DNA from 4 places in the Streptomyces sp. NPDC046900 genome. Region 3 is predicted to be linked to each of the others. Evidence: riboswitches for the same ligand, from Rfam matches in the RefSeq annotation. Region 3 holds a riboswitch; each other region holds the start of a gene.

Region 1 (6,136 bases), on a different contig from region 3:
AAGGCCGGCGATCCGATCGCATACTCCGGCAACTCGGGCAACTCCACCGGACCACACCTGCACTTCGAGGTGCGGCCGGGCGGGGGCGCCGCGGTAGACCCGCTGCCGTGGCTGCGCAGCCACGGGCTGGACCCGACCTGACCCGCCCCCCGCCGGGCCCCCGCCGTTCGGCGAGGGCTCCCTCTTCGGACCCGCGGACTAGAGCTTCTCCACCGGCGCATACCGCAGCAGCAGCCGCTTCGGCTTGGTCTCCCCGAAGTCGATCGTCGCCTCCGCGTTGGCGCCCGTGCCCTTCACCCCGACGACTGTGCCCAGGCCGAACTGGTCGTGGGTGACACGGTCTCCCACCGCCAGGGAGACGACCGGCCTCTCCGTCGCACCGCCCCGCCTGGTGGCGAACCCGGACGCGCCTGCGGCCGAGGACCGCGACCGGGAGGACGACAGCGAGGCCGCCACACCCGAGAGCGGGCCCGTCGGCACGGAGGCGGAGATGGCACCCTTCCGCTTCCAGTCCACGTGCTGGTCCGGGATCTCCTCCAGGAAGCGCGAGGGCGGGTTGTACGAGGGCTGGCCCCAGGCGCTGCGCATCGCCGACCGCGTGAGGTACAGCCGTTCCCGGGCACGGGTGATGCCGACGTACGCCAGGCGCCGCTCCTCCTCCAGCTCCTTGGTCTGGCCGAGCGCGCGCATGTGCGGGAAGACGCCGTCCTCCATGCCGGTCAGGAAGACCACGGGGAACTCGAGGCCCTTCGCGGTGTGCAGGGTCATCAGCGTGATGACACCGCCGCCCTCTTCCTCGTCGGGGATCTGGTCGGAGTCGGCGACCAGGGCGACCTGCTCCAGGAAGTCGGCCAGCGTGCCGCCCGGTGCGGCGGCTCCGGCGGCGCCCTCGCCGCGCTCCTGCTCGAACTCCAGGGCCACGGCGGCGAGTTCCTGGAGGTTCTCGATGCGGGTCTCGTCCTGCGGGTCCGTCGAGGCCTGCAACTCCGCCAGATAGCCGGTGCGTTCGAGGACGGCTTCCAGGACGGTGGCCGGTCCCGCGCCGGACTCCACGATCGTCCGCAGGTCCTCCATCAGCGCGTTGAACCGCTTGACCGCGTTGGTCGAGCGGGCCGCCATGCCGTACGCCTCGTCCACGCGACGCAGCGCCTGCGGGAAGCTGATCTTCTCCCTCTGGGCCAGGGCGTCGATCATCGCCTCGGCACGGTCGCCGATCCCCCGCTTCGGCACGTTCAGGATCCGCCGCAGCGGCACGGAGTCCTCCGGGTTCGCCAGCACCCGCAGATACGCCAGGACGTCCCGGACCTCCTTGCGCTCGTAGAAGCGGACGCCGCCGACGACCTTGTAGGGCAGGCCGACGCGGATGAAGATCTCTTCGAAGACACGGGACTGGGCGTTCGTGCGGTAGAAGACGGCGACGTCGCCCGCCTTCGCCTCGCCCGTGTCGGTGAGGCGGTCTATCTCCTCGGCGACGAACTGGGCCTCGTCGTGCTCGGTGTCGGCGACGTAGCCGGTGATCCGCGCGCCCGCGCCCGCGTTGGTCCACAGGTTCTTCGGGCGGCGGGACTCGTTGCGCTCGATGACCGCGTTGGCGGCGCTCAGGATCGTCTGCGTGGAGCGGTAGTTCTGCTCCAGCAGGATCGTGGTGGCGTCCGGGTAGTCCTCCTCGAACTGGAGGATGTTGCGGATGGTCGCGCCGCGGAAGGCGTAGATCGACTGGTCGGCGTCACCGACGACGCACAGTTCGGCCGGCTGCAACTCGTCCTCGCCGGGCGGTACGTCCACGGGGTGCTCACGGGTGCCGACGAGCTCCCGGACGAGGGCGTACTGGGCGTGGTTGGTGTCCTGGTACTCGTCCACGAGGACGTGGCGGAAGCGGCGGCGGTAGTGCTCGGCGACGTCCGGGAAGGCGCGCAGCAGGTTCACCGTCGTCATGATCAGGTCGTCGAAGTCGAGCGCGTTCGCCTCGCGGAGCCTGGACTGGTAGAGCGCGTACGCCTGGGCGAGGGTCTTCTCGAATCCGTCGGCGGCCTGCGCGGCGAAGTCCTCTTCGTCGATCAACTCGTTCTTCAGGTTGGAGATCTTGGCGCTGAAGGACTTCGGCGGGTACCGCTTGGGGTCGAGGTCCAGATCGCGGCAGACGAGCGCCATCAGCCGCTTGCTGTCGGCCGCGTCGTAGATCGAGAAGGAGGATGTGAAGCCGAGTTTCTTGCTCTCCCGGCGCAGGATGCGGACGCACGCGCTGTGGAAGGTCATCACCCACATCGCGTTCGCGCGCGGGCCGACGAGGTGCTCGACGCGCTCCTTCATCTCGCCCGCGGCCTTGTTGGTGAAGGTGATCGCGAGGATCTGCCCGGGGTGGACGCCGCGCTCGGCCAGCAGATGGGCGATGCGGTGCGTCAGCACACGGGTCTTGCCCGAGCCGGCGCCGGCCACGATGAGCAGGGGGGAGCCGGCGTGCACAACGGCCGCGCGCTGGTTCTCGTTGAGCCCCTGGAGCAGTGCCTGGGGGTCGATGACCGGGCGGGGCGCGCCGTCCCTGTAGTACGCCTCACGGTCCGGGGGTACGTCGAAACGCCCGCCGAACAGATCGTCCGGAACCGGTTCCGGAGCGTGATCGTCCTCGGGTGGCGGGGGCTGCTCCTCAGCGGCCGGGGTGGCCTTGAGGTCCGCCAGGAAGCTGTCGTCAAAGAGGCTGCTCATCGCTCTCCGAGTCTAGGCCGCCCGACCGACAACCGACCGCCGCCCGGGAAACACACCGGCCCGCCTGGGCTCCCCGACGGATGATCTTCCGAATTCGGCCACAAGGACTCCGTCACCTTCCGGGATCGATCGGTCACCAGCGGAAACGGATCGCATGGGGCGGACATGCCTGCCCAGGGCCCCGCTCGAGCCCGTGCGGACAGGAAGACGACACCCCTCCGGCAGCCGCGTCAGGAACGAGTCAACTCATCACAGACCTGCCCATATTGACCACGGGCCGACGGATTCATGAGCCAGGTCACGAAAATGTATCGGGCATATCGAACATCAACCTTCACACGGACCACATCAGTTGGCTACCGTTCCCGGCGGGCCGTACGACCCCCACCGGCGAAGGTCGCCGGGTCGCGCGGCTTCCGCCGAGTCCGGTGCGCCCTCGCGGCAGCCGGAGCCGGGGACCCACCCGATCCCGGGGTGAATCGGCCGACCGCCTTTCGGGGCAAGGCCGTAGGGCACGCCTTCCGAACCACCCGCCCGAACCCGACAGCTAACTCGGTAGGCGGAGTACGGAAGGAGTCGCCTCCCATGGCGCCGCACCGCAAGGCCCGCCCCTCAGGCACGCGCATCGCAGGCATACGGACCCCCGCCCTCGCGACGGCGGCCCTCACCTCCGTGGCCCTGCTCTCCCAGACGGCCAACGCCGCGCCCTCCACCGACGGCAAGCCGAGCATCGAAGAGGTCGAGAAAAAGGTCGACGACCTCTACCGCCAGGCCGAGTCGGCGACCGAGAAGTACAACGCCGCCAAGGAGAAGACGGCCGGCCAACGCAAGCGCGTCGACACGCTCCTGGACGACGTCGCCAGACGCACACAGAGCCTCAACGAGGCGCGGGACAAGCTGGGTTCGTTCGCCGCCGCGCAGTACCGCACGGGGGCGGCGGCCCCCGACACGGCCACGCTCCTGCTCGCCGACTCGCCCCAGGACTACTTCGACCAGACCCAGTTGATGGGCCGGCTCACCAGTCGCCAGAAGCAGGCGGTCGACGAGTACACCACCGACCAGGCCGCGACGATGGACAAGCGGCGCGAGGCCACCCAGAGCCTGCAGACGCTCACGGAGTCGCAGCAGACCCTCAGGTCGAGCAAGACGACCATCCAGACGAAGCTCGCCGCCGCACGGAACCTGCTCTCGGATCTGACCGCCGAGGAGAAGGCGCGACTCGCCGCGATCGAGCAGAAGAAGCAGGAAGAGGCTCAGCGCCAGGCGGAAGAGCTGGCACGGCAGCAGGCGGCACAGCGAGAGGCCGCGCAGCGTCAGGCGGCTCAGCAGAAGGCGCAGTCGAGCACGCCGAGTACTACGACCGGTTCGACGGACACGTCCGCCACGGGCTCCTCGAACGCGACGAAGGCTGACCAGGTCCTGGCGTTCGCCCGGGCCCAGATCGGCAAGCCCTATGTGTGGGGCGCCACCGGACCGGACTCGTACGACTGCTCGGGGCTGACCCAGGCCGCTTGGAAGGCCGCCGGGGTGTCGCTCCCACGCACCACGTACGACCAGGTGAACGCCGGCACGACGGTCTCGCTCACCGACGCCCAGCCCGGTGACCTGATCTTCTTCTACGACGACATCAGCCACGTCGGCATCTACATCGGCAACGGCATGATGATCCACGCCCCGAAGCCCGGCGCGTACGTCCGCGAGGAGTCGGTCTACTACGGCGGCGCTTCGATCATCCACAGCGTGGTGCGGCCCGGCTGAGGCCGGTTTCCCTTTCCGGTACGGGGCACGCGCGCGTGGGGTTGTTTTCGGCCCTCCCGCGCGCGTGCCCCGTACGCATCGCGCGTGTGCGTCCCTAGCATCAGGCGCATGTCAGGCACCTCCGAGCTCCGCACCTGGTGGACACAGCGTCCGCCCGCCACCGGGGCCGCCGTGATGGCGACCGGCATCCTGTCGGTCGGGCTGCATCTGACCGGGTACGGGGTCCTCTCCCGTATCGCCCTCGCCTTGACGGCCGCCGCCTGGCTGGGGCTCGTCGTCGACGTCGGCGTACGGGTGCTGTGGGAGCGCGACCGGTGGGCTCAGCAGGCTCTCACGGCGGCCGCGCTCGCCTCTGTGGCGGCGACCGCCACGCTGGGCACGGGAGTGTCCATGCAGGGCGGGCGGCCGCTCGCCGAGGCACTTCTCGCGCTGGCCTTCGTGCTGTGGGTGGGCCTGCTCCTCCCGGTCGCACTGCGCTGGGAGCGGCCTATGCCCGGGGCCGTGTTCCTCGGGTGCGTGGCCACGCAGGGGGTCGCCGTGCTCGCGGCGCTGCTCGGGGCGACGGTGGGGACGGCATGGCTCGTGCACACGGCGCTGGTGCTCTTCTGGCTCGGGCTGGTGTTCTACCTGATCGGGCTGCGGTGCTTCGACCTGCGGCAGACGGCGACCGGTGCCGGAGACCACTGGATCGCGGGCGGCGCGCTCGCCATCTCCGCGCTGGCCGGGTCCCGGCTCGTGGCAGCCGGGCACAGCGGGCGCTATCTCTGGAGCAACGACGACAAAAACGTCCTGCGGGCAGTCACCCTCGCCCTCCTCGTCCTCGCCCTCGTCTTCTACTGCGTGCTGGCGGTGGCCGAGCTGCTCCGGCCGCGGCTGCGCTATGACACGCGGCGCTGGTCGACGGTCTTCCCGTTGGGGATGACGGCGGTGGCGAGCCTGTCGGTCGCCGCCACCCGCGGGGTGTCCTGGCTGCGCGGCCTCGGCGAGGTCCTGCTGTGGATCGCGGTGGCCGTCTGGTGCGTGGTCCTCGCCGGGGCGGTCTCGTCGATCCTGGGAGGCCTCAGGTCCAGAGCACCGCGATGAAGATGTTCGCGGTGGTCAGCGCACCGACGAGGGCGAAGGGACCCTTGTCGATCTTCTCCTCGTCCCGCTTGACGTAGACCAGGCCGAGAATCACGATCAGCAGGGCCAGTTTGACACCGATCTTGAACGTGTTGACCGAGTGGTGGTCCGCCTGGTTGAGGCCGACCAGGACGACGCCGGTGACCAGCATGGTCAGCGCCCCGTGCAGCATGCCGGGCACGAAGCGGGCGGTGCCCCGGCCCATCGCCTTCATCTGGGTGAGGAAGCCGCCGAGGAGCGCGGCGATGCCGACGATGTGCAGGCCGACGAAGAGATGGATGAGTACGTCCATGGGGCGGAGCCTAATCAGGGGTGCGCAGGGCCCCTGACACCGGCCCCGCGGATGTCAGGCCGCTCACACGGCCCCTGGATCACGCATATATGCGCCCCATAGCACTCCATCGACTCTCCCGCTCCCGGAACCGCCGCATCGGTCATCGCAGAGCGTGATGTCGGCCCAGCCATGCCGGGATAACGCTCACATACGGTCACCATCAGTCCAGTCGGGTCACTTCCGTACTTTGCGTCACAAGACGGTCACGGTGAGGTTTAA
Region 2 (6,136 bases), on a different contig from region 3:
CGAGCCCTTGCGCCACCACTCGGGCAGCATCGCGATCGCCTCGTCGCCCAGCGGATTGACGCCCGGTCCCGCGACCAGGGAGTGCGCCACGAGCACGTGCAGGCACTTCACCCGGTCCGGCATGCCGCCGGCGCTCGGGAAGCCCTCCAGGACCTCGATGGCGTCACGGCGGGCGATGTAGTCCTCGTGTGCGGCGCGGTACGCGGCGGCCAGTTCGGGATCGGTGGCCAGGCGCTCCGTCATCTCCTTCATGACGCCGTTCGCCTCCAGCGTGCCGATCGCGGAGGCGGCGCGCGGGCACGTCAGGTAGTACGTCGTCGGGAAGGGTGTGCCGTCGGGGAGGCGCGGCGCCGTCTCCACGACGTCGGGCTGTCCGCACGGGCACCGGTGCGCGATCGCGCGCAGCCCGCGTGGGGAGCGCCCGAGCTGCTGCTTGATGGCCTCGACGTCCGCGTCCGTGGGCTCGGTGCGCGGGGTGGGCGGCGGGGGCATGTCCATGGCTGTCTTTCAGACTGTCTTTCTCATCGGTGCGCTGGTTCGTCCGGTCACTGGGTCAACGGGCGCAGCGGCTCTCGGGTTCATGGTCGGCTCGTCGGTCGCGGTCGCTCTCCGGCGCGGGTCGGGACGGCGCTTCACTTGTCCATCGGTTCACGACGGTGCATCGGTTCGCGTCCGCTCTGCCGTCCAGGATGCCAAGTCGAGGAGGGTGGCTCAGCCGTGCAGGGCGCATCGGCGGTTCTCCCGCCGGAGGGTTCGGCGCGGCGCCGCCGTTCACGGCTTGTCGGCCTTGTCGACCCCGTCCCAGATGTTCACGTACCAGGGGCGCGCCGCCATCGCACGGTCCGCGCGTGCCCGCTTGGCGGCGTCCGGGTCGATCACGATGTAACCGGTCTCCCCGGGCATCACATAGTGCAGCCGCAGCCGGATCTGCTGCTCCGCGTAGGCGTCGTCCTGCCAGCGGGCCTTGAGGTCGCGCAGCTGCTCGACCCGCTCCCGGGCCTGCGCCTGCTGCCGCTCCAGGTCGGCGATCTCGGCGCGCTGGGAGACGTACTGCCTTATCGGGTAGGCCAGCGCCAGGACCAGTGAGCACAGTACGAGGGCGAGCAACGCGGCCCGGCCGGTGAGCCGGGAGCGCCGCGCCTGCCGCTTGGTCTGGGAGCGGTAGACCCGGGCCGCCGTCTGCTCCCCGAGCAGCCGCAGCCTGGTCGCGGTGGAGAACCGGTCGCCGTCCTTCCCGGCCATGTCTCCCGCCTCCCCTTCATACGTGCGTACGTCCCCGCACACGGTACGGGACCGGGTACGGGGACGTACGGACGACCGGCTAAGGCGTTGTCAGCGCACTCAGCCCTTGAAGCGCGGGAAGGCGCTGCGGCCGGCGTACACCGCGGCGTCGTCCAGGATCTCCTCGATGCGCAGCAGCTGGTTGTACTTGGCGACGCGCTCGGAGCGGGCCGGGGCGCCGGTCTTGATCTGGCCGCAGTTGGTGGCGACGGCCAGGTCGGCGATGGTGACGTCCTCGGTCTCGCCGGAGCGGTGCGACATCATGCACTTGAAGCCGCTGCGCTGGGCCAGCTCGACGGCGTCCAGGGTCTCGGTCAGCGAGCCGATCTGGTTCACCTTCACGAGCAGGGCGTTGGCGGTGCCCTCCTCGATGCCGCGGGCGAGGCGTTCGGGGTTGGTGACGAACAGGTCGTCGCCGACCAGCTGGACCTTGTCGCCGAGCTTGTCGGTGATGACCTTCCAGCCGGCCCAGTCGTCCTCGAACAGCGGGTCCTCGATGGAGACGAGCGGGTAGGCCGCGACGAGCTCCTCGTAGTACTCCGTCATCTCGGCGGCGGAGCGCTCCTTGCCCTCGAAGAGGTACTTGCCGTCCTTGTAGAACTCGGAGGCGGCGACGTCGAGAGCCAGGGCGATCTGCTCGCCGGGGACGTACCCGGCCTGCTTGACGGCCTCGAGGATGAGGTCGAGGGCCTCGCGGTTGGAGCCGAGGTTCGGGGCGAAGCCGCCCTCGTCACCGAGACCGGTGGACAGGCCCTTGGTCTTCAGCACCTTCTTGAGGGTGTGGTAGACCTCGGCACCCCAGCGCAGGGCCTCCGAGAAGGACTCCGCGCCGATCGGGGCGATCATGAACTCCTGGATGTCCACGTTGGAGTCGGCGTGCGAGCCGCCGTTCAGGATGTTCATCATCGGCACCGGCAGCAGGTGCGCGTTCGGGCCGCCCAGGTAGCGGAAGAGCGGGAGGTCGCTCGCCTCGGAGGCGGCGTGGGCGACGGCGAGGGAGACGCCGAGGATGGCGTTGGCGCCGAGCGAGCCCTTGTTGTCGGTGGCGTCCAGGTCGAACATCGCCTGGTCGATCAGGCGCTGCTCGGTGGCGTCGTAGCCGACGAGCTCCGGGCCGATCTGCTCGATGACGGCGAGGACGGCCTTCTCGACGCCCTTGCCCTGGTAGCGGTTGGGGTCACCGTCGCGGAGCTCGATGGCCTCGAAGGCGCCGGTGGAGGCGCCGGACGGGACGGCGGCACGACCCGTGCTGCCGTCGTCGAGGCCAACCTCGACCTCGACCGTGGGGTTGCCGCGGGAGTCCAGGATTTCCCGGGCTACGACGACGTCGATGGACGGCACGAGCATCTCCTTCATGGATGTGACGCTGAGAGTGCGGGGCACCTTGCGACTAGAGCCTATCCGTCCCGGGTGGGCGGCCAGCCGACCGACCGTCCAGGACAGGGTGACGGTACACATTGTTCCTACTCGGAACAAAGAAGGAGAGGAAAGCCCGGTGAAAATCGCACGGCGCGCAGGCAAAAAGGCCCCGCTCCGGTGCGTACGGGGGAACACGCACCGGAGCGGGGAGCCCGTGGGGACGGGGGTGGATCTCACGTGACCCCCACGATGGAGGTCACGTCTGGGGGGACCCTGTGAGCCGGCTGCCCGGCAGCTGTCACTTCAGGTGCAGCTGCTGACCCGGGTAGATGAGGTCGGCGTCCTTGACGATGTCCTTGTTCAGCTGGAACAGCTTCTTCCAGCCGCCCTGGACGTGGTGCTTCGCGGCGATCAAGCTGAGGCTGTCACCCTTGACGACCTTGTACTCGCCGTCGCCCTTCTTGACCTTCTGGCCGGTCGGGGTGGTGACCGTCTTCTGGGGAGCCGGGCGCTGCGCGGAGCGGTTGGCCGTCTGCTCGCCGGTCGAGCGAGTGGTCGGGGTGCTCTTCGCGGACTTGTTCGTGGAGGCCGCGGCGCCGTTGTAGGGGGCGCTCGACAGGCCCTTGCCGCACACCGGCCAGGCGCCCTTGCCCTGGCCTGCGAGGACCTTCTCGGCGACGGCGATCTGCTGAGCCTTGCCGGCCAGGTCCGCACGCGCGGCGTAGGCGGTGCCACCGTAGGCGGCCCAGGTGGAGTTCGTGAACTGCAGGCCACCGTAGAAACCGTTGCCGGTGTTGATGGCCCAGTTGCCGCCGGACTCGCACTGGGCGACGGCGTCCCACTCGGCCGAGGTGGCGGCCGAGGCGTTGCCGGCCGCGAGCAGCGGAGCGGCTATGGCGGCGCCGGTGACACCGGCGAGCGTGACGGCGCGAGTGGCCTTGGACGGGCGGCGGTGCTTGCCCTTGCCGGAACACAGCATGGTTCGATCCCCTCACCGACGCCTGCGAGGTGAGCTGTCGGGTTCGGGCCGGTTGAGTTGCCCGGCCGCGCACGACGTGGTGCGCGGCTTCACCCCGAGCCGTCCCGGTCAATGTCCGGGCGCGGCGCTTACCTTGGGTCCCCCGCTCCTGCCTACGGCGCTTGACGCGTCGACTGTTCCCACACGGCCGCTGGCAGGATTCGGCGTTGCGACCGTGGGGGCCCGCTGTGGCGAGCGGACACGACCGTAAGCAGTCGATCCGCGGAATTTCAAAGACGATCAGGGCTTATGAGACTCATATCTCACTCTCGCCAAACCAGACATTCGCCACGAACCAGGGCATGAAGTCCCCTGGAACGGCAAGGCAGTTCACTGCTGCCCGGCGTCGGGCTCGGTACCGATCTCAAGGTTCTGACCGGGGAGAATGAGGTCCGGGTCGGCGCCGACCGTCTTCTTGTTCGCGTCGTACAACGTGGCCCATCCGCCCTTCAGGTCAAGAGAGTCGGCGATGGCCGTCAGATTGTCCCCGGGCCGGACGGTGTACGAGTCGTCGGCGGCGTCGCGCCCGGCGCTGGAGCCGCGCGAAGCATGCCGGGCGGCCGAGTCGCCCGCACGGTCACCCGCCGCACTCTCGTCGGCGCTGCTCCCGCGATGACGACCGGCCCTCGAAGAGGTGTCGCTCTGCCCGGACTTGTCCGACTCGTCGCTCTTCGTCGGTTCAGTGGACGCGTCGCCGTCACCCTGAGACCCCGCCGATCGGGAAGCACCCTTGAAGGACTCCTCACTCCCTCCGGAGGAAGGTGACGAAGAGGAGGAGGCGGACGAAGAAGGCGATGAGTGCCCCGAAGTGGTCGATCCGGACGACTCGGACAGTCCGGAGTCCATGCCGTAGCCGGAGGAGGAGCCGCCGTCGGAGGATTCGCCCGCGAGGCCGGTGTCGACGTGCGCGGAGGCCGAGTCCTCACTCAGGCCGGCGACCAGACCGCAGGCGGACCAGGCGGAGACGCCCTGGTCGTCGAGGATCCTCTCGGCGACGGCGATCTGCTGGGAGCGGCTCGCCTGGTCGGCCCTGGGGGCGTAGTCGAGGCCGCCGTACTCGTCCCAGTCCTGCTGCGTCAACTGGAGCCCGCCGTAGCGGCCGTTGCCGGTGTCCGCGCTCCAGGAGCCTCCGCTCGCGCACTCCGCGACCCGGTCCCAGGTGGTACCGGAGGCCGCGCTCGCACCGGTGGCGCCCAGCAGTGGAATCACGATCGCTGAACCGGTCACCCCTGCCGCGACAAGGAGAGCCGGAGCCTGGCGGGGGCGACGGTGACGGCCGTTCCCGGAGAGCATGCGCTTGCCTTTCACACGACAGCAGGGACCGGCGCGACGGTTGAGGCGAATCGTCGCGCTGCTGCGTGAAGGTAGCGCCAGGCGATCACTTGTCACAAGTTAATGCAGCGCAGATCACGTGAAGATCACAGAGTTGAGCACGTGTCACCTTTCCCCGACCGCCCGCGGGACCGCCGCGTCATCCCCCGGAATCGGCGCCGGACCGCTGCCGCACGTCACGATCCGTCGCGAACTTTACCGGCAAAGTACGCAATCCCCGCATGATGAGCCCGCCGCGCCAGCGCAAGTCGACCGGGTCCGCCCCGAGTTCCAGGTCGGGCAGCCGGGTGAGGAGCGTGGCGAGAGCGGTCTGCCCCTCGAGGCGGGCGAGGGGGGCGCCGAGGCAGTAGTGGATGCCGTGGCCGTATCCCAGATGCTGGTTGTCGCGGCGGGAGAGGTCGAGCACATCGGGATCGGCGAACCGCTCCGGGTCCCGGTCGGCGGCCGCCAGCACGACGAGCACCGGATCGCCGGGGGCGATGTCCTGGCCCCCGACGGTGAGCGGCTGGGTGGCGAACCGCCAGGTGGCCAGCTCGACCGGGCCGTCGTAGCGGAGGAGTTCCTCGACCCCCGTCTCGAGCAGCCCGCGTTCCCCGCGGGCGAGGGAGGCCTGCAGCCTGGCCCGCTGCTCGGGGTGGGTGAGGAGGGCGTACGCCCCGTTGCCGATCAGATTGACCGTTGTCTCGAACCCGGCGAAGAGCAGGATGAAGGCCATGGCGGCGGCCTCGTTCTCGGTGAGGTGCTCGCCGTGGTCGGAAGCGCGGATGAGCCCGGAGATGAGGTCCTCACCGGGGCCGGGCGCATCGGGCAGGGCTTGGCGCTTGCGGTGGATGAGGTCGGCGAGATAGCCGCGCATCTTCTTGACGGACCGGGCGACCCCGCCCCGGGGTCCCCCGCCGTGCCGGATCATCATCCCCGCCCAGTCCCGGAAGTCGTCCTGGTCCTCGCGGGGGACGCCGAGCATGTCGCAGATGGCATAGATGGGGAGCGGGAAGGCGAACTCATGGATGAGATCGGCGGAGCCGCGGTCCGCGAAGCGGTCGATGAGCTGGTCGGTCAGCTCCTGCACGCGGGGGGCGAACTCGGCGACGCGGCGGGGGGTGAAGGCCTTGGAGACGAGCCGCCGCAGCCGCGTGTGGTCCGGAG
Region 3 (6,136 bases):
CGGCCTATGTGATCTTCCACGACGCGACGCTCCGCGAGATCGCGACGGCCCGGCCGAAGACGGTGGCGGAGCTCGGCGCGATCGGCGGAGTGGGCGAGAAGAAACTCGCGACGTACGGGGAGGGGGTGCTCGGGGTCCTGGCCGCCCTCGACGGGCCGACGGAGGAGGATTCCGCGGACGCTGGGCCGGTGTCCGGCCAGGGCCCCGACCCGGAGTGGCCGGAGCCCGAGGACGAGCCCGAACCGGAGGACTGGGCATAGGTGCTGCCGGGGGGCGTCCTTCGGCGACGGGCGGCCACAGCGCCCGCACCGCGGCCCCCCAGCAGCGTCTCCTGCCCGCTCTCCGGGATGCCGCCGACTCAGCTGCTCGCTACCACCCGGCCTGACACCTCTCCGAGGCCCACCCGTGTCCCGTCCGGCCCCGGTGCCCACGCCGTCATCGTCACCACGTCCCCGTCCTCCAGGAACGTCCGCTTGCCGTCCGGGAGTTCGAGCGGGTCCCGCCCGTTCCAGGTCAGCTCCAGGAGTGAGCCGCGCTCGCCCTCGGCCGTGCCACTCACGGTGCCCGACCCGTACAGGTCACCCGTCCGCAGCGACGCGCCGTTCACCGTCATGTGCGCCAACTGCTGCGCCGCCGTCCAGTACATGGTCGAGAACGGCGGTTCGGAGATCACATGGCCGTTGACCGCCACGGAGATGTGCAGGTCGTAGCCCGCCGGTTCGTCCTGTGAGTCGTCCAGGTACGGCAACAGGGTGTGCGTGCGCTCCGGCGGCGCCACCCGGGCCTGCTCCAGCGCGTCCAGCGGGGTGATCCACGCCGAGACGGAGGTGGCGAACGACTTGCCGAGGAACGGTCCGAGCGGCACGTACTCCCAGGACTGGATGTCCCGCGCCGACCAGTCGTTGAGGAGGCAGAGACCGAACACATGGTCGCGGAAGCCGGACAGCGGGACCGGCCGGCCCATCTGCGACGGCACGCCCACCACGAATCCCACCTCGGCCTCGATGTCCAGGCGGACGGAGGGCCCGAAGACCGGCACCGGGTCCGGGGGCGCCTTGCGCTGGCCCTGCGGACGGACGACATCGGTGCCCGACACCACCACCGTGCCCGACCGGCCGTGGTAACCGATGGGCAGGTGCTTCCAGTTGGGGGGCAGCGAGTCGGGCGCGTCGGGGCGGAAGATCCGGCCGACATTGCGGGCGTGGTTCTCGGAGGCGTAGAAGTCGACGTAGTCCGCCACCTCGAAGGGCAGGTGCAGGGTGACCTCGGAGAGCGGGCGCAGAAGGGGTTCGACGGTCTCCCGGTGCGCGGGCACCGTCACCCACGCCGTCAGCGCCCGGCGGACGTCCGACCAGGCGGTGCGCCCCGCCGCCAGCAGCGGGCCGAGCGACGGCCGCGCCAGCAGGGCGGCGTAAGGGGAGCCGAGCGCCAGCGCCGCGGCGCCCGCGTCCAGTACGTGGTCGCCCAGGCGGACGCCGACGCTCCGATCGTCGGAGCCGATGGGCGAGAACACGCCGTAGGGCAGATTGTGCGGGCCGAAGGGGTCGCCCTCGGGGAGGTCGAAGGGGGGCATCTGATGCTGCCTCGCTTTCGTGCACTTCTGGTGTGCCGGGCATGGGAAATGTGTTCCATGTGGTCGCCGCACACGTTACGGGGGAGTCGCCTGTCTGGGCAGTGTCGAAGTGTTCGCTATGTCCGAATAGGTCTTGTCGGAGCAATCAATTCCGGCTTGGCGTCCTTCAGGGACACAGACGAAGTGGGTCCGGTCCATGGGGGCCTCGTGGTCGACAGCGCCGGCAATGTGCCGTTCGACGCGGACCGCGACGTACCGGGGCTCATAGGGAAGGGCTCAACGGCGCGTGGGGAAGGGGGAGTCGAGCTGCCGGTCGCCGTTCCCGGGGGCCGCGACGCGAGGGAGGATACCCGTGCGTGCCGGGCTGCGTGGGATATCGGATGCCGTCCGGTAACCGCCCGAACGCTGAGGTGTTTCCATCCGTATTCTCTGATCATGGCCGCACCCCTCGCTTACTCACTCATCGCCACTGACCTGGACGGAACGCTGCTGCGTGGTGACGACACGCTCTCCGACCGGTCAAGGGCCGCGCTGGAACGGGCCACCGCGGCCGGTGCACAGCACCTGGTGGTGACGGGCCGCCCGGCGCCGAGGGTGCGACCGCTGCTCGACGACCTCGGCGGCAGGGGGCTTGCGGTGTGCGGACAGGGCGCGCAGGTGTACGACGCCGGCGCTCAGCGGCTGCTTTTCTCCGTCACCCTGGACCGGGAGTTGGCCGAAACCGCGCTCGGCAAGATCGAGGCCGAGGTGGGGCAGGTGTACGCGGCCGTGGACCAGGACGGAGTGCACGGGCTCACGCTCATCGAGCCCGGCTACCAAATGCCGCATCCCACGCTGCCCGCGGTGCGGGTGGAGCGGCGCGACGACCTGTGGTGCGAGCCCATCAGCAAGGTGCTGCTGCGCCACCACACCCTGTCCGACGACGAGTTGGCGACGGTGGCCCGTGGCGTGGTCGGTTCTCTGGCGACGGTCACCATGTCGGGACCCGGCACCGTCGAGCTCCAGCCGTGCGGCGTCACCAAGGCGACGGGGCTCGCGCTGGCCGCCGGTTTCCTGGGCCTGAGCCCGTCGGGGACCATCGCGTTCGGGGACATGCCCAACGACATCCCCATGTTCGACTGGGCGGCGCACGGCGTCGCCATGGCCAACGCCCACCCGGAACTCAAGGCGGTCGCCGACGAGATCACCACGTCGAACGAGGACGACGGCATCGCCGTCGTCCTCGAGCGACTGTTCCCGGCCGCCATCCCCCGGCAGGCGGCTGCCGGTCAGGGGTTGGCGGCCCGCGGACCTCAGTAGGCGCTGTTGACGTTGTCGATCGAGCCGTACCGGTGGGCGGCGTAGTTGCACGCGGCCGTGATGTTCGCGACCGGGTCGTAGGGGTCGAAGGGCGTGCCCGACACGTGGTACGTCCGGAAGGTCGGGTCGATGATCTGGAGGAGCCCCTTGGACGGGATGCCCTTGCGGGCGTTGGAGTCCCAGAGGTTGATGGCCTTCGGGTTGCCCGAGGACTCGCGCATCACGTTGCGGTAGATGCCGTTGTACGAGCCGGGGATTCCCTTCTGGGCCATGATCGCGAGCGACTGGCGGATCCAGCCGTCGAGGCTACCGGCGCGGGACGTCACGCTGGCGGCCTTCGTCGGAGCGGCCGGCGTGGCGGCCGAGGCGCAGGTCGCACCCATGATCGGCAGGGCGAGAACCACGGCTCCGGTCCCCGCGGCGGTGAGTGCGCGGCGGATGCGGGTGGCCTTGGAGTTGCGGTCCTGGCGACGTGCGGGCAGGGCGAAAGCGGACATGTGGCATTCCTCTCCGGCGCCTGCGAGGTGAGCTGTCGGGTTCGGGCGGGGAGGTGCCCGGCCGTGTCCTCGGTGTCGAGGCACGGCTTCACCCCAAGCCGTTCCGGCACGCTGTCCGGCTCGGCGACTTACCTGGGTCCCCCGCTCCTGCCGTGGTGGGTCGATGGCTTCTCGAGCGGCGGCAGGATTCGGCGGCCCGCTCGGGTCGAAGGGAAGGTATGCGAGAGCACATGTCGGGAACAAGCCTGGAAGTCATGCTCCGGCCCGATTGACCCTGACATTGGGGAATAAGGGGTGTGATCCTCTTTGCCGAGAGATGCTCAACTTGGCATATGCAAAGGGTGATTGGGTGACCCGCCCGAAAGCCCCCCTCCGGTGGGTGCGTGACCCAATTCACTTCGCCCTTGCGTGAGACCCGATCGGCAACTAAGGGGCTAATACGGCAATTCGGACAGGCGGATGCGCACACCTCCCCCGTCCGGCATTCCGGCTAATCGGGCATATTGCCCTATAAGGGCTTGGGGTGGCGATCGGATGCCTCGCCTCTATCCCGTTCCGCGGGGGATCCGTTTCTCCCATGTGCGGTGGAACACCACCTCATAGCCGTCCTTGCAGACGACCTCGTGAGAGGTGACGAAGTCCGTCTCGGTGCAGGTGAGCTCCGCGTGCGTCTCCACCCTCGCGTCCCAGCCCGACTCCGGGCGGTGCAGCCGGACCGACCAGTCGCAGCGGATGCGGGCGGTCAACGGACCCGAGTCCTCGATGGTGTACGCCTCCAGCGCGTCCTCGCTCACTTCGAGGCCGTCGGGATACACGCGGGTGCCGTCCCGGCGCGGGTCGACGACCAGGAGCCACTCGCCCTTCGCCACGTCCCGCACCACCAGGCGCTCCGGGCGGGGTTCGTCGAGCGTGGCCGGATCGCTGACGCCGAGCGGCTCGGACTGCTCCGGTTCCCCGAAAGCGATGCGCGGCCCCTGCTCCCGGGTCCGCACCGGGAGTTCCAGCGAGCTTCCGGCCGGGTTCAGCGTGAAGCCCGCCTCCGAACCCGGCCGGGGCCACGCCCACGGCCAGTACGCGGAGGAGACGGCCAGGCGGATGCGGTGGCGGGGCGGGAAGGCATGGCCGACACCGCTCAGTTCGAAGACCACGTCCTCCGTCGTGCCCGGAATCCAAGGGGCGGCCCGATCAGGACCGCGGCGCGCCCACAGGTTCAGGACTCCACGGGTGACCAGCGTCGAAGACCCGTCGGGCGCCACGTCGCAGAGACGGGCGACCACTTGGCCGCCCGGCACCGGACAGGTCAGCCGCAGCCGCACCCGGGGACGCCCCAGCACCCAGGTCTCCTCGGCGGGTTCGAACTCGAAGCACACCGACCTCGCGTCCTCCTCGCGCTGGTCCGACGGCAGATCGGCGTGGTCGCCACGGGGGGCGAAGCCGCCCGAGTCGAGGCCGGTGTGCATCGGGGACCGGACGGGCACGGGCGCGCCCTGGAGCGCGTACGGGACCCGGGTGACGTTCGGTGAGGGCCAGGACGGCTCGCCGACCCAACGGCCCGGCAGCGCGTCGTAGTGCGTCGCCGGAGGGTGCGGGTCGCTGATGTACACCCGCAGCGGCGGCTCGGCCATGACTCCCGTGTCCTCGCCCTTGAGCCAGTGGTCCCACCAGCGCAGCGTCTCCTGGAGGAAACCGATCGCCGGACCCGGCAGCCCGTGGTCCGGGTACTGGTGCGACCAGGGACCGATCAGACCGCGTACGCGATCGGCCGGAAGGTGCTCCACGAGCCCGAGGACGGCGTCCCGGTACGGGTCGTGCCCGCCGCCCACCGCGAGCACGGCCGCCCGGAGCGCACCGTGGTCCTCCCGGATGCCGCCGTGGCCCCAGGGGCCGTCCCACACCGGGTGGGCCGGCCAGGTGTCGACGAGCGGGTCGAGCGCCTCCAGGCGGTCGGCCCAGACGTCCCGCCACACCGTGCCCACATGTGCCGGGTCCGGCGGACGGGCCGCGAGGGCGACCAGGGCCGACGCACGGGCGGGCAGGTCCCCGGCGAGGACGGAACCCCCCAGGTGGTGCAGGTCGTTGTCCAGACGCACGTCCCCGGCGCACACCGCGACGACCGCCCCCAGCGGCTCGGGCGCGAGGGCCGCGACCCTGAGCGAGGCGGTACCGCCCAGGCCGATGCCGAACATGCCCACACGGCCGTCGCACCAGGGTTGAGCAGCCAGCCATTCGACGACCTCGGCACCGTCGGACAGCCCGGTGGCCGTGTACGCGTCGGCGGGCCGGCCGTCCGAGTTGCCGTGCCCGCGCGCGTCGACCCGTACGGAGACATAGCCGTGCCCCGCGTACCAGGGGTGCCGCTGCCAGTCGCGGGGCGCGGTGGAGTCGGTCAGGCGGCCGGGGAGGTACTCGAGGAGGGCCGGGACCGGCTCGGCGGTATGCGGGCGCCACGCGCGCGCATACAGACGAGTGCCGTCCTGGAGCGGGATCCAGAAATCACCGTGAGCCGTCGGGTGGGGGAAGGACGTACGGATGTGCATGTGCGTACCTCGGCTCCTCGGCGATGTCCGCAGCCGACCGGGGCGGCGGCGCGGCCGCGGGGCGGTGACCTCCCGTTCACGCGCGGTCGGGTGACGGTGACCGGTGTGTATGGTTCGGGCGCCCGCGACCCGGTGGGGTGCGTCCGGCGGGGTACACGGGAGGACGTGAGGGGGCCGGCACTGGCTGCGAGAGGTTATTTCCGGGTATGTCGATGAAGATGTGTTCATAT
Region 4 (4,651 bases), on a different contig from region 3:
CGGAAGCCGATTCCGAGGAGGCGCGTGCCATGAACCGACCGTCCGCCCGCTATGTCCTGCCGGAGTTCACCGAACGCACCGGCTACGGGCAGCGGACCCTCGACCCGTACTCCAAACTGCTGGACGAGCGGATCATCTTTCTGGGAACGCCCATCGACGACACCTCGGCCAATGACGTGATGGCGCAGTTCATGCATCTCGAGTACCTGGATCCGGACCGGGACATCTCGCTGTACATCAACTCCCCCGGCGGATCGTTCAGCGCGATGACGGCCGTCTACGACACGATCCAGTACGTCGGCTGCGATGTGGAGACGATCTGTCTCGGCCAGGCGGCGTCCGCCGCGGCCGTTCTGCTCGCCGCGGGCACGCCGGGCAAGCGGTTCGCGCTGCCGGGCGCACGCGTACTGATCCACCAGCCGTCCCTGCCGGAGCCCATCCAGGGACAGGCCACCGATCTGGCCATCCAGGCCGAGGAGCTCATCCGCACGCGCAGGCGGCTGGAGGAGATGCTCGCGCGGCACACCGGGCAGAGTCCCGAGCGGATCGCAGCCGACATCGAGCGGGACAAGATCCTCGACGCCCCGGCTGCGGTGGAGTACGGGCTGGTCGATCGCATCATCCCGAGCCGCAAGGCGTCGCGCACCGCGCCCGGCGCGAGGTGAGCCGTCGATGCTGCCGCCCGAACTGCCTCCGCTGCCCCCGCTGACCCGTGCGGAAGCCGAACTGATCGACCGTTACCTCGACGTGGTCGACCTCGTCGGCCGCATCAACCCCGCGCACTCCGGGGACACCTACGGCTCACTGCGCGCCGCCCAGGCCCTGGTCGGCAAAGCGGTGGCCCTGCGCGAGGCCCTGGCGCTGATGCACCAGCGCGGGGAGAGCGAACTGCACGGCCGCACGCTCGCCCGGGCGCTGCGCGTCCTGGACGGCGAACGCCGCGCGGCCCGTGTCACGGTGCCTCCCGGACCGGACGACTGAGCTGATGGATCGGTGCGGATGCGGGGCCGGCCTGAGCGACGGCTCCGCCGTCCTCCACCGCCGCGCGGGACGGCTGGCTGACGGGTAGTGACTGGTGCGCGGGGGCGGGGCAGTTGACTGGACGGTCGCCGCGCACCGCGCATCGGGCGGCGACCCCTACCCCTTTACCGCGGCTCAAACGCGCCGAACGGGTTACCCACACTCGGAGTAGACGTCCATGATCCCAAGGGCCCGCGAGGCATGCGCAACGCGCTTGCCCTTGGGCCAGGATGAGGTGTTCCACCGCAGGTCCGGGCCTCGTCCCACCCCTCAACGCGGCCCGAACAAAGGGCTGTCCAGCCGAACGGGTGAGTGGTGAGTAATGCCACAAACCACCGGTTCCATTGTGTTTTTTGGACACTCGTGAGTGAAGATCCCTTGCTGACGACAAGCCCCCGCCACCACGGCGGGGCGGTCCGGGCGGACGCCGAATCCTGCCGCCGCCCGGATGACGGGTCGACAGAAATGGATCGGCAGGAGTGGAGGACCCAGCAAGGCGGGCCGCCGGAGAGATCCGGGCGGTCCTTGGGGTGAAGCCGCGTGAGCGGCCGGGCTACTTCGCCAGCCCGAATCCGACAGGACATCCTTCACAGGCGGCTGACGAAGGGTTGCGCATGACTGCGCTCAATCGTGTCCCGTCGCTGCTGACCCGGGCCGGCACGGCCTCGGCTCTCACTCTCGCCGCCGTCGGCGGCAGCATCGTGGCCCCCGGCCTCGCAACCGACGCCGCCGCCGCGGCTCCGGCTACCAAGGCGCTGCAGATCGCGGCGTCCAAGAAGGGATCGCCGTACCAGTACGGTGCCACCGGCCCGCGCCGCTTCGACTGCTCGGGGCTCACGGTGTACGCGTTCAACAAGGCCGGCAAGAAGCTGCCCCGCACCGCCGCGGCACAGTACAACAAGACGCGCCACATCTCCGCGTCGCACCGCAGGGCGGGAGACCTGGTGTTCTTCCACTGGGGCCGCAGCGTCTACCACGTCGGCATCTACGCCGGGAAGGGAAGGATCTGGCACTCCCCGAGGACCGGGGACGTAGTGAGGCTCCAGAAGATCTGGACGAAGAGCGTGTGGTACGGACGGGTCAGCTGATTCGACCTGCGGGGTGGCGGCACGGCGCGCCGCCACCCCGCCGGGGCGTGCGCCGGGTCGAATCGGTTACTTGTTCACCATGGCCGACCCACTACCTCACCAGGATCGGAACGAGACACCCCTGGAGCGCGCCGACCGCAACTTCTCCGAGTTGCTTCAGGAGCTGCGGGTCACCCAGACCGGGGTGCAGATCCTCTTCGCGTTCCTGCTGACCCTCGCCTTCACCTCGCGCTTCCCGTCCCTCGACACGGTCCAGCGCATCACGTACGTCACCACCCTCCTGCTGGCCGTGTTGGCCGCAGCCCTGTTCACCTCGCCCGCGGCGCTGCACCGCACCCTCTTCCAGCAGCGTGTGAAGCCCTCCGTGGTGCGGATCTCGTCCCGCCTCGCCGCGCTCGGGCTTGTGGTCCTGACGCTGGCGTTCACCGGGTCGGTGCTGCTGGTGGTGGACGTGGCCATGGGTCGCATCGCCGGTATCGCCGCCAGTGCGAGCACCTTCCTGGTCTACGTCGGCCTGTGGCGTGTCATGCCGCGGATGGTCCAGCGCACGATCACCGATCACCGGACGACGGACCAGGCGGACGGCCGGGACACCCCCGGGCCCTCTCGCTGACGTGCGGCCGCCGGTCCCGCCCGGGGCGACGAGACGACACGGCGCCGAGTGCGCCGGCCGGGTCTCAGGGGCCCTGCTGGCCGCCCGCCGCGACCGGCTCCACGGGTGCGGCCCACGGCAGTTCGATCGCGACCGTCTTGCCGCCCTCGCGGGTGGGCCGCACGCTCAGCTTGCCGCCGTACTCCGCGGCGAGCCAGCGGATGATCACCATTCCGCGGCCGTTGTCCTGTTGCACGGCCGCGGGCAGGCGTTTGGGGAAACGCGGGTGGCTGTCGGTGACGGCGATGCGCAATAACTCGTCCCGGTCGAGGACGACGTCCACCGTGAACGTGGGTGACTGCCCCAGGGTGTGCTGGACGGCGTTCGTGGCGAGTTCGGACACGATCAGCCGTACGGTGTCGGCGACTTCGGCGTCGCCCGGCAGTCCCCATTCGATGAGAATGTCGGAGACATATTTCCGGGCGGCGGAGACCGAGGCGGGATCGCTCGGCAGAGTGACGGATGCTTCCTGATGATCTGCCATGGCGACGTCGTCCCTTTCCCACGGGACCGGAGTCCGACACGAGGGGTTGGTTCGAGTAACGGTTCCGGACTTGGTGCTGCTCGCCAGCCTGCCATCACCTGGCCCCTGTCGGGTGCGATCCCCCGAGATATGCATATATCTGTCGCCCAAAGCGGTGAACTCTCCGACGACCGACCGTATTTGGGCGACCCCGGGGCTCATCCTCTACCGTCGCCGTGAAAACCGCGCGCCATGCGGAGGGAGTCGGCCATGCAGTACGGACCAGCGGTGCGCCGCCGCAAACTCGGCGCCGAATTGCGCGACCTGCGCGCCCGGACGAGGCTCACGAGCGGTGAGGCAGCCGCCCTGGTCGGCTGGCACCAGTCCAAGGTGAGCCGGATCGAGACGGGTGCCAGCGGGGTCAAACCGGCCGACGTGGGCCGGCTGCTGGACGCGTACGGTGTCGAGGAGCCCGAGCTGCGGGAGCTGCTGCTCATGCTCGCGGGCTCGGAGGACGGCGGCGGGCGGCAGAACTGGTGGAACGCCTACCGCGGGGTGTTGCCGCCGACCTACCGCGATTTCATCAGCCTGGAGTCACAGGCGAGCGGGATACGCACGCTGGAGACCTCCGTGGTGCCGGGGCTGCTCCAGACGCCCGAGTACGCCCGGGCCGTGACCTGGGCCGCCGTCGGCGGCCTGGAGGACGACAAGCTGGACGCCCTGGTGGAGGTGCGGCTGGCCCGGCAGGACGTGCTGCGCGCCGATCCGCCGCTGAGCCTGTGGGCGGTTCTGGACGAGGCGGTGCTGCACCGGGAGGTCGGGGGTCCGAAGGTCATGGCGCGCCAGCTGCAACGGCTCCTGGACGCGGCCAGACTGCCCCAGGTCCGGCTCCAGGTCCTGCCGTTCGCCGCCGGGGCGCATATCGGCGTTACCGGACCTTTCGTTATCTTCTCATTTCCGAGCAGATCTGATCTGGATGTAGTTGTTCTCGACCACTTGACGAGTAGCCTCTACCTGGAGCGGAAAGAAGACCTCCAGGCCTACAGCGAGGCCTTCAACTCCCTTCGGATCCACGCCCTTTCCCCCGAGGACACGTTGGATTACATCGCCGCGTTGGCCGGCGACGCATAAGGAGTCACCATGTCAGCACTGCCTCGACACATCCCTTCCAGCACCTTGCTGCACGGAGTGCGGTGGCTGCGCAGCAGTCGCAGCACGGGAATGAACAACTGCGTCGAGACCGCTCTGCCCGGCCCCGGACGCTGGTCCGGCCTGGTGGCCGTGCGCGACTCGAAGAACGTGAGCGGACCCGCCCTGGTCTTCGGCCCCGACGCCTGGAAGGAGTTCCTGACCGAACTGAGGTGATCACGTTCCTGCGACTCGGTAGCAAATCGGCCAATTTCGAACCGCTTTCCGAGTCACTTCCGT

The links. Region 3 has a riboswitch for cyclic di-AMP ahead of ABZ904_RS16870 (transglycosylase SLT domain-containing protein). Riboswitches for the same ligand answer to the same signal wherever they lie in the genome.
Region 1: linked by a shared signal. The riboswitch ahead of ABZ904_RS36350 (NlpC/P60 family protein) and the one ahead of ABZ904_RS16870 (transglycosylase SLT domain-containing protein) in region 3 are both predicted to bind cyclic di-AMP.
Region 2: linked by a shared signal. The riboswitch ahead of ABZ904_RS26800 (transglycosylase family protein) and the one ahead of ABZ904_RS16870 (transglycosylase SLT domain-containing protein) in region 3 are both predicted to bind cyclic di-AMP.
Region 4: linked by a shared signal. The riboswitch ahead of ABZ904_RS11660 (C40 family peptidase) and the one ahead of ABZ904_RS16870 (transglycosylase SLT domain-containing protein) in region 3 are both predicted to bind cyclic di-AMP.

Annotation. Positions count from the first base shown of each region.
Region 1 covers NZ_JBEYXD010000059.1:25,494-31,629, forward strand. Annotated here, with positions in the region: gene ABZ904_RS36340 (M23 family metallopeptidase) at 1-141, shown strand, start outside; gene pcrA (DNA helicase PcrA) at 199-2,703, opposite strand; cyclic di-AMP (ydaO/yuaA leader) riboswitch at 3,111-3,280, shown strand; gene ABZ904_RS36350 (NlpC/P60 family protein) at 3,289-4,461, shown strand; gene ABZ904_RS36355 (tellurite resistance/C4-dicarboxylate transporter family protein) at 4,570-5,544, shown strand; gene ABZ904_RS36360 (hypothetical protein) at 5,522-5,875, opposite strand.
Region 2 covers NZ_JBEYXD010000031.1:3,018-9,153, forward strand. Annotated here, with positions in the region: gene ABZ904_RS26785 (DUF501 domain-containing protein) at 1-498, opposite strand, end outside; gene ABZ904_RS26790 (septum formation initiator family protein) at 772-1,242, opposite strand; gene eno (phosphopyruvate hydratase) at 1,342-2,628, opposite strand; gene ABZ904_RS26800 (transglycosylase family protein) at 2,939-3,619, opposite strand; cyclic di-AMP (ydaO/yuaA leader) riboswitch at 3,624-3,789, opposite strand; gene ABZ904_RS26805 (transglycosylase family protein) at 3,989-4,951, opposite strand; gene ABZ904_RS26810 (cytochrome P450) at 5,130-6,136, opposite strand, start outside.
Region 3 covers NZ_JBEYXD010000014.1:108,666-114,801, forward strand. Annotated here, with positions in the region: gene recQ (DNA helicase RecQ) at 1-260, shown strand, start outside; gene fahA (fumarylacetoacetase) at 359-1,573, opposite strand; gene ABZ904_RS16865 (HAD family hydrolase) at 2,009-2,872, shown strand; gene ABZ904_RS16870 (transglycosylase SLT domain-containing protein) at 2,866-3,369, opposite strand; cyclic di-AMP (ydaO/yuaA leader) riboswitch at 3,374-3,542, opposite strand; partial or broken gene ABZ904_RS16875 (CocE/NonD family hydrolase) at 3,915-5,986, opposite strand.
Region 4 covers NZ_JBEYXD010000008.1:224,913-229,563, forward strand. Annotated here, with positions in the region: gene ABZ904_RS11650 (ATP-dependent Clp protease proteolytic subunit) at 30-665, shown strand; gene ABZ904_RS11655 (hypothetical protein) at 673-981, shown strand; cyclic di-AMP (ydaO/yuaA leader) riboswitch at 1,436-1,631, shown strand; gene ABZ904_RS11660 (C40 family peptidase) at 1,635-2,108, shown strand; gene ABZ904_RS11665 (DUF6328 family protein) at 2,188-2,721, shown strand; gene ABZ904_RS11670 (ATP-binding protein) at 2,786-3,244, opposite strand; gene ABZ904_RS11675 (helix-turn-helix transcriptional regulator) at 3,494-4,354, shown strand; gene ABZ904_RS11680 (DUF397 domain-containing protein) at 4,364-4,588, shown strand.